One region of the Paenibacillus sp. FSL L8-0333 genome, then DNA from elsewhere that is predicted to be linked to it. Evidence: riboswitches for the same ligand, from Rfam matches in the RefSeq annotation. Region 1 holds a riboswitch; the other holds the start of a gene.
The links. A riboswitch is a leader RNA that binds a small molecule or an ion and turns the genes downstream of it on or off. The one in region 1 is predicted to bind cyclic di-GMP.

Region 1 (3,855 bases):
AACCCAACATCTCACGACACGAGCTGACGACAACCATGCACCACCTGTCTCCTCTGTCCCGAAGGCCGCTGCTATCTCTAGCAGATTCAGAGGGATGTCAAGACCTGGTAAGGTTCTTCGCGTTGCTTCGAATTAAACCACATACTCCACTGCTTGTGCGGGTCCCCGTCAATTCCTTTGAGTTTCAGTCTTGCGACCGTACTCCCCAGGCGGAGTGCTTACTGTGTTAACTTCGGCACCAAGGGTATCGAAACCCCTAACACCTAGCACTCATCGTTTACGGCGTGGACTACCAGGGTATCTAATCCTGTTTGCTCCCCACGCTTTCGCGCCTCAGCGTCAGTTACAGCCCAGAAAGTCGCCTTCGCCACTGGTGTTCCTCCACATATCTACGCATTTCACCGCTACACGTGGAATTCCACTTTCCTCTTCTGTACTCAAGCCACCCAGTTTCCAGTGCGACCTCAGGTTGAGCCCAAGGTTTAAACACCAGACTTAAATAGCCGCCTGCGCGCGCTTTACGCCCAATAATTCCGGACAACGCTTGCCCCCTACGTATTACCGCGGCTGCTGGCACGTAGTTAGCCGGGGCTTTCTTCTCAGGTACCGTCACTCCGATAGCAGTTACTCTACCGGACGTTCTTCCCTGGCAACAGAGCTTTACGATCCGAAAACCTTCATCACTCACGCGGCGTTGCTCCGTCAGGCTTTCGCCCATTGCGGAAGATTCCCTACTGCTGCCTCCCGTAGGAGTCTGGGCCGTGTCTCAGTCCCAGTGTGGCCGTTCACCCTCTCAGGTCGGCTACGCATCGTCGCCTTGGTGGGCCGTTACCCCACCAACTAGCTAATGCGCCGCAGGCCCATCCCTCAGTGACAGATTGCTCCGTCTTTCATTCTTCTCTCAGGAGAAAAAAGAAATTATCCGGTATTAGCTACCGTTTCCGGTAGTTATCCCAGTCTGAAGGGCAGGTTGCCTACGTGTTACTCACCCGTCCGCCGCTAAGTTACTTTGAAAGCAAGCTTTCAAAGTAACTCCGCTCGACTTGCATGTATTAGGCACGCCGCCAGCGTTCGTCCTGAGCCAGGATCAAACTCTCCAATTAGTATTGAAAAGAGCGATATGCTCATTTTGAAACATCTGACGAGAAAATTAATTCTCTAATTTTGGATTTCACTTGCGTGATTTCCTACTCACTCGTTGTTCAGTTTTCAAAGATCAAGTTCTCGTTGACGCCGCTTAATGTCTCAGCAGCAACTCTTATAATATATCATGTTGTTTTCAGAAATGCAAGCTTTATTTTTCGAAGCTTTTTATCAGCCTCGTTTGTATCGCCTGTACGCTGTCTAACAACGCTTACCTATAATACCCCAACTATTAATAGAAAAGCAACCCCTAATATAAAAATAAACAACTAGCTTAATAATTAAGCTAGTTGTTTATTTAATAGAGTTATGTTTATAGCGACGAATTTAATAGTATTTTGCCGCAGTATATTTGCTTGAGGCTTTAATTAAATCGGTTTTCTTATCACTCTTTGCAAGTCCTGCATCCACTGTAGTATCAATGGTAACCCACTTCCCATTAAGCAATACTTCGTTCCAGGCATGATATTGCGTAACGTAGCTTGTATTCCCCATTACCAACTTAGCAGGAACATCTACACTCCGCAGCATTGCGGCAAAAAGAGAAGCGTAATCATAGCAAATCCCTTTTTTAGTAGTCAATGTCTTATCGATGCTTGGAATATAATCAGTAGTTACACTATTAGCAAGAGAGTAGTCATATTGTACATTCGCAACTACATAGTTATAGATCGCTTTAACTTTCTCTTCGTCTGTTGTTTTACCTTGTACTAATTGTTTAGCTTTGACAATCGCTTTATCAGAAGAACTCCATTTCACATTCTGTACGGAGCCCAAATATACGGAATTCGAGTCACTCATGGTTACGTCTACTACTTCGGAATATAACGCTTTGTATTTATTACCGGTTGTGTTCTCCAGAACAGAAACCTTATAAGTCCCATTTCCTTGTTGCAAAGGGAAGTCCTCAGCTTGTCCAGAAGCATACAAGTTATAAGTATAGCTGCTGTTATCTTTGGTGATCATGAGTTTGATTCTTTTATCTTTCGGAATATCATAGTTAATACCAATAACACCTTGAGCCACTTTGGATGTAATCAACCAGCTGGCATCTGCACTTGCAGCTTGAGCTGTACTTACCGGAACTGAAGTCATTAGGACGAACAACGCCACCAGCATAAAATAAACCTTTTTCACGGATAAAACTCCTTTCGGTAGCTGGCTGCCATCCTTTCGGGAAGGCCCTTTAGCTTTGCGTCCCTACCTTTCGATAGGTTTGCCGTTATCGTATAAGCTCTATCTGTTCTAGCTTTACTAGATATAGTTGATAGAATCCATTTGAAACAAACAAAAAAAGCCTCTTCATTCGGTAGCTGGCTGCCATCCTTTCGGGAAAAGGCCCTTTAGCTTTGCGTCCCTACCTTTCGGAAGGTTTGCCGTTATCGTGTTTAGCTTTCATAGTATAATACTATCATATTTATAGTTGTGAACAAGACCTAATTTACTAGATTACCCATTATTTTATAAATATCTCCCGGTATTTGTGTTTTCTTGTCATTCACTATTCTCATTTTGTTAATTTAGCATGAACAATCAGCCGATGCGTTGGATTCACTAGCGGATCACATGTAATCAGAGTAAGAATCTTATCCTTGTCATTCCCGTCAAGAACGGAGACATCACTCGGATCTACAACAGAAATATCGTATACCTCATAGTTAAACACCTGATCACTAGTCTTTACCGTGATAACATCCCCCACAACAACCTCATTCAATCTGTTAAACAAACGACCCGTAGTTCTAGCCCGATGCGCCGCGATTGCAGCATTCCCGATCTCTCCAAGGGGTGCCGTTTCTTTCATATGGGCTGCAGCATGTTTCATATTAGCTTTTGTAGCCCCTTCTAATACAGGCAGCTTCAAATCAATCTTACCGATTTCAATTAGTGCGATTACTTTGCCACCGACCTCAATCTCCGGTTCAGGCTTTTCTGTCTCTTGGGGTTGGGACTGTGCCTGAGCATCCAGAACCGATTCCTCTGCTAACAGCTGAGTAACTTCAGCATACCTGCTCTTCAAATCTGGCTGGGGAGTACTATCGGCAGTGCTTAGTTCAGCCGTTTCTAATAACTTCTCCTGCTGCCTGTCGTTGTACCATTCGTTAGCTGTCGGATATAACATGATAAGTATCCCAGCCAGTATGAGTAGATAGGAGAATTTACGCAATGTTATTCACCTCCGTATATTGTTTCTATGGTTATATACAAATCAAGCAGAAACAGCTACTTGCCTTTAAGCATAGCAACTCCTTCTGCCTGAAATTAATGTTTAAAATACCCATTTACGACTTCCAAAGAAATTGATGATCACCGTGATAAAGGTAACCAGCACCTTGGAGATCAAGACTTGAATACCTAGTCTGTCTGTCAACAGATGCATTAGCAGCAGTGATATTCCGAGCACTACCAGATTCAGCACGATAAACTTGACCAGCTGCACGCGGTCGAAGCCTTCTTTATTCCCCCGGTTGCGATCACGAAAGGTTACTTTTTTATTCAAAATAAAGCTATTCGCCGTACCTGCACTATAGGAGATCACCTGCGCCAATGCGTATACCATCCCTAGTGAATTCAACAATGTGAAAATCACAAAATCAATAAGCGTATTGAGCAAACCTACGGCATTAAATTTAAGGAACTGTATGAATGCAGCACGCAAGTTCTTATCTGACATCATTGTGGTCCTTCCGGCGGTCCAGTTGTTCTTCGTTC
Region 2 (3,855 bases), 180 kb from region 1:
ATACCCGTTATTGTAGGGCGATCCGAGTAAGTTCGCTCTGCAATCATAGCTGGAGTTGTTCCTTCTAAATGAATAGATATATCTTTTAATACTGCCCATTGAGGAGCTGTTACATTATAAAGTAAAAGTTTTTTTGTTAAGCTTTTTTTCATTTCAAGACTTACTCTTATTAATAACTGTCCTGGGTTGTCCATAAATTAATTCCCCTCTTTATATAGTTTGCACACTAACTACTTGATTAGTATACAAACTATATTCTCCTTTATCAATTTTAATTATTTTATTTGTTTAAATTGTGGGGAGTTACAGGTGAATGTCAATAATATTGATATTTAGAACTTTTGTTTGTATATAATAAAAATGAATGTTCTTATTTTTAGAGGCGATCAATCATGGAAATGAGTATCGACCAAACGGTTGGGATTATTTATCAAGTCAAGGAGAGCAAGATTACACAACGCGAGATCGAGATCCGTGGCATCCGTGACAAACGTCCAACATAAACAAAGGGGATAAATATCATGCGGTGTATAACAATACGGCAGCCTTGGGCGACCTTAATTGCTCTTGGTGAAAAAGAGTTTGAAACTCGTTCATGGAGAACAGCCTACCGCGGCGAGTTAGGCATCCATGCCGGAATGAGGATTGACAAAAAGATTTGTGAACAGGAACCGTACAAATCAGTATTGGCGAAACATGGCTATACAGCGAATAATTTGCCGACAGGAGCTATTATTGCTACAGGTCAGCTCGCGGGATGTTATGTGGTTACTCCAGAGGTGGATTTAAGGGAATGGATCAATGGGAACGAATATGATTTTGGCGACTATAGCGAAGGACGTTTTGCCTGGAAGCTTGAAGAGGTTCACTCACTGCGCCATCCAATTCCAGCCAAAGGTCGGCTAAGCTTGTGGGAGCATTCGGATCACTTCTGAACGGCGAATGATATTTTTAATGTAATTTTTATGTGCCTATCAGCTTTTTTTCAGGTTCGAGGTATATATTGAAGACACCAAACACCCCCCAGTGTTTTGTGGTATATCTCTCTCAGGTCTTGCCAACTCCCATGGTAAGGCCTATTTTTTTGTTCACTAATTGATTGGGGGGAGAGTAGAGCGGCTTCTATACAGCTTTATTTAATCTGATACTGTTCTTCGTAACTCTTAAAAGAGGAAATATCCAGCCCTAGGTATCTGCGCATATGGATGGCAGCCTGAGCCGCAACAATGTCATTCAACAGCAGCATTCGTTCGTGATAGCCACGACATATATACTTGGCTTCAATTCCCGTATTAAGTCTGTTTTGCTCATACACCTTGATTCCCCGTCTTCTCATTTCTGCACGAACATCCCTTAGATCTGTTGTAGCTACTGCAGCAGCTGTTCCAAGCACCTCCAGATAAGGGGCGGGTGTTCGTAAGTGTGTAGATAAAATGGCGGAGTCCCGTTCGAAAGCTGATAAAATCATCGGAAGCAATAAATAAGATTTCACCAGCATGTTGTCCCTGCTTTCTGCTCTATGCATGAATCTCATCACCTCTAATAGGAACGTATATTCGTATTCTACCCCGATATTCCAAAAATAATCAATGGTATTTCTAAACAGCTTATCAAATGTGATTAAATTCACAAGTAAATAACGAAGAATAAATTATATTAAAATTGTAATAATAAAAAATAATGTATCGGACGCACATAAAGGAGAATTATGATGGAAAAAGAGGGCAGCCTCCAGCGTGGATTGTTTTTTGGTTTAATTCTGAGTGTTCCCTTATGGATATCCATATTGGGCTATATACAGTTACTTTAAAATTTAATGAAAAACCTTATGCGAAGCGCCTTTAGGCGCTTTTTTTGTATGGTAATAATGAGGGGGATCATCGAAAGGAATTGATTGACAATTGTGGGTGTCGGGCGCTAAACTGTTATTAATTCAAAAAGTATTAAAAGTCATAGACGGTTATTGGAGAGAATGCTTCGGCTACCAGTTCTGGACTTGCAGTGTAATACATATATATAGTCATGATAATAGCAAACCGTCTGAAAGGGCGGGACGCAAAGTCCAGGAGTCTAAAGTGTCTTAAAGGCACAATGACCGTCCGACTGCCATGAGAAGGGAATTCCACTTCTTTTTGGCGGTCTTTTTTGTTGTTAGGTCCTTTAGAGTTTCTGGTAATTATTCTGATTAATATAAATCATAGTTTTAGGAGGTGTGCCATTTGAAAAGAAGAATAAGACCGTTACTCTCGCTTGTATTAGCTGGGATTTTGACGGTAGGTAGTGGGCTTTCCTCATTAGGAGCTGGAGTTGCTGGAGCTAGTAGTTCTTCTACATTGGGAATTGCAGGGGTCTACAACGTGTTTATTCTAGGGGATATAACAACGGTTTCGGATACGGAAGGAAGGTTTGCTGCTGGAGGTAACGTTAACTTAACCAACTATAGTGTTGGAGATAGGTTGACCGCTGCTGAGGTTTCCTTGACTGACACACTTGTTGTTGGAGGGAATCTTACTTTCAACGGAGGTACTGTTTATGGGAATATCGTGCACGGGGGAGATTTTTCAGGGAATGTAACGCTCCTCAAGGGAGGTACAAAAAGACAGGGGAGTACGATTGACTTTTCAGCCGTAGGTCAGTCTTTGAAGGACAAATCAGCAGAACTTGCAGCATTGCCGGCGAATGGAACAACAGTGTACCAATATGGCAGTCTTACCCTGACAGGTACAGATCCTGCGGTCAATGTTTTTAATGTTCCAGGAGATAACGTCTCTAATACCTATGGAATTACAATAAATGTTCCTTCAGGATCTACAGCAATTATTAATATTGATGGTTCTAACGTAAAAATGAAAAACTTCGGATTTCTACCTAATAACGTGTTGAATAGCAAGAAAATTTTGCTTAACTTTAGCCAAGCTGCGTATCTGGATATGGCAGGCATAGGTGTAATGGGAAGCATACTTGCCCCCTATGCTCATGTTGATTTTATTAATGGTCAGATTAACGGTACTTTAGTGGCGGCTTCACTCAAAGGGACTGGTGGTGGTGAATTTCACCACTATCCATACGATGGTGATGAACCTGGACCAACGCCGACACCAACGCCAACAGTGACACCAACGCCAACGCCAACAGTGACGCCAACGCCAACGCCGACAGTGACACCAACGCCAACGCCGACAGTGACACCAACACCGACGCCGACAGTGACACCAACGCCGACGCCAACACCAACACCAACACCAACGCCGACGCCAACAGTGACGCCGACGCCGACACCGACACCAACACCGACGCCAATACCAACGCCGACGCCAACAGTGACACCGACGCCGACAGTGACACCAACACCGACGCCAACACCAACGCCGACGCCAACAGTGACACCGACGCCGACACCGACACCAACACCGACGCCAATACCAACGCCGACGCCAACAGTGACACCGACGCCGACAGTGACACCAACGCCGACGCCAACAGTGACGCCGACACCAACACCAACGCCGACGCCAACAGTGACGCCGACGCCGACACCGACACCAACACCGACGCCAACAGTGACACCGACGCCGACAGTGACACCAACACCGACGCCGACAGTGACACCAACGCCGACAGTGACACCAACACCGACGCCGACAGTGACACCAACGCCGACGCCAACGCCAACAGTGACACCAACGCCGACGCCGACGCCAACGCCGACAGTGACGCCAACGCCGACACCAACACCGACGCCGACGCCAACAGTGACGCCGACGCCAACACCAATACCGACGCCGACGCCAACAGTGACACCGACGCTAACACCGACGCCAACGCCGACAGTGACACCAACGCCGACGCCAACGC

Region 2: another riboswitch for cyclic di-GMP. It lies ahead of NYE72_RS02435 (choice-of-anchor A family protein); the one in region 1 lies ahead of NYE72_RS03210 (transglutaminase-like domain-containing protein).

What each region holds. Positions count from the first base shown of each region.
Region 1 is NZ_CP150186.1:731,508-735,362, reverse strand. Features, by position in the region: rRNA gene NYE72_RS03215 (16S ribosomal RNA) at 1-1,103, opposite strand, end outside; gene NYE72_RS03210 (transglutaminase-like domain-containing protein) at 1,471-2,280, opposite strand; cyclic di-GMP riboswitch class I at 2,294-2,374, opposite strand; cyclic di-GMP riboswitch class I at 2,449-2,531, opposite strand; gene NYE72_RS03205 (class D sortase) at 2,651-3,310, opposite strand; gene NYE72_RS03200 (GtrA family protein) at 3,413-3,820, opposite strand; gene NYE72_RS03195 (glycosyltransferase family 2 protein) at 3,807-3,855, opposite strand, start outside.
Region 2 is NZ_CP150186.1:550,373-554,227, forward strand. Features, by position in the region: gene NYE72_RS02420 (MarR family transcriptional regulator) at 1-194, opposite strand, end outside; gene NYE72_RS02425 (ASCH domain-containing protein) at 522-935, shown strand; gene NYE72_RS02430 (hypothetical protein) at 1,133-1,525, opposite strand; cyclic di-GMP riboswitch class I at 2,021-2,111, shown strand; gene NYE72_RS02435 (choice-of-anchor A family protein) at 2,220-3,855, shown strand, end outside.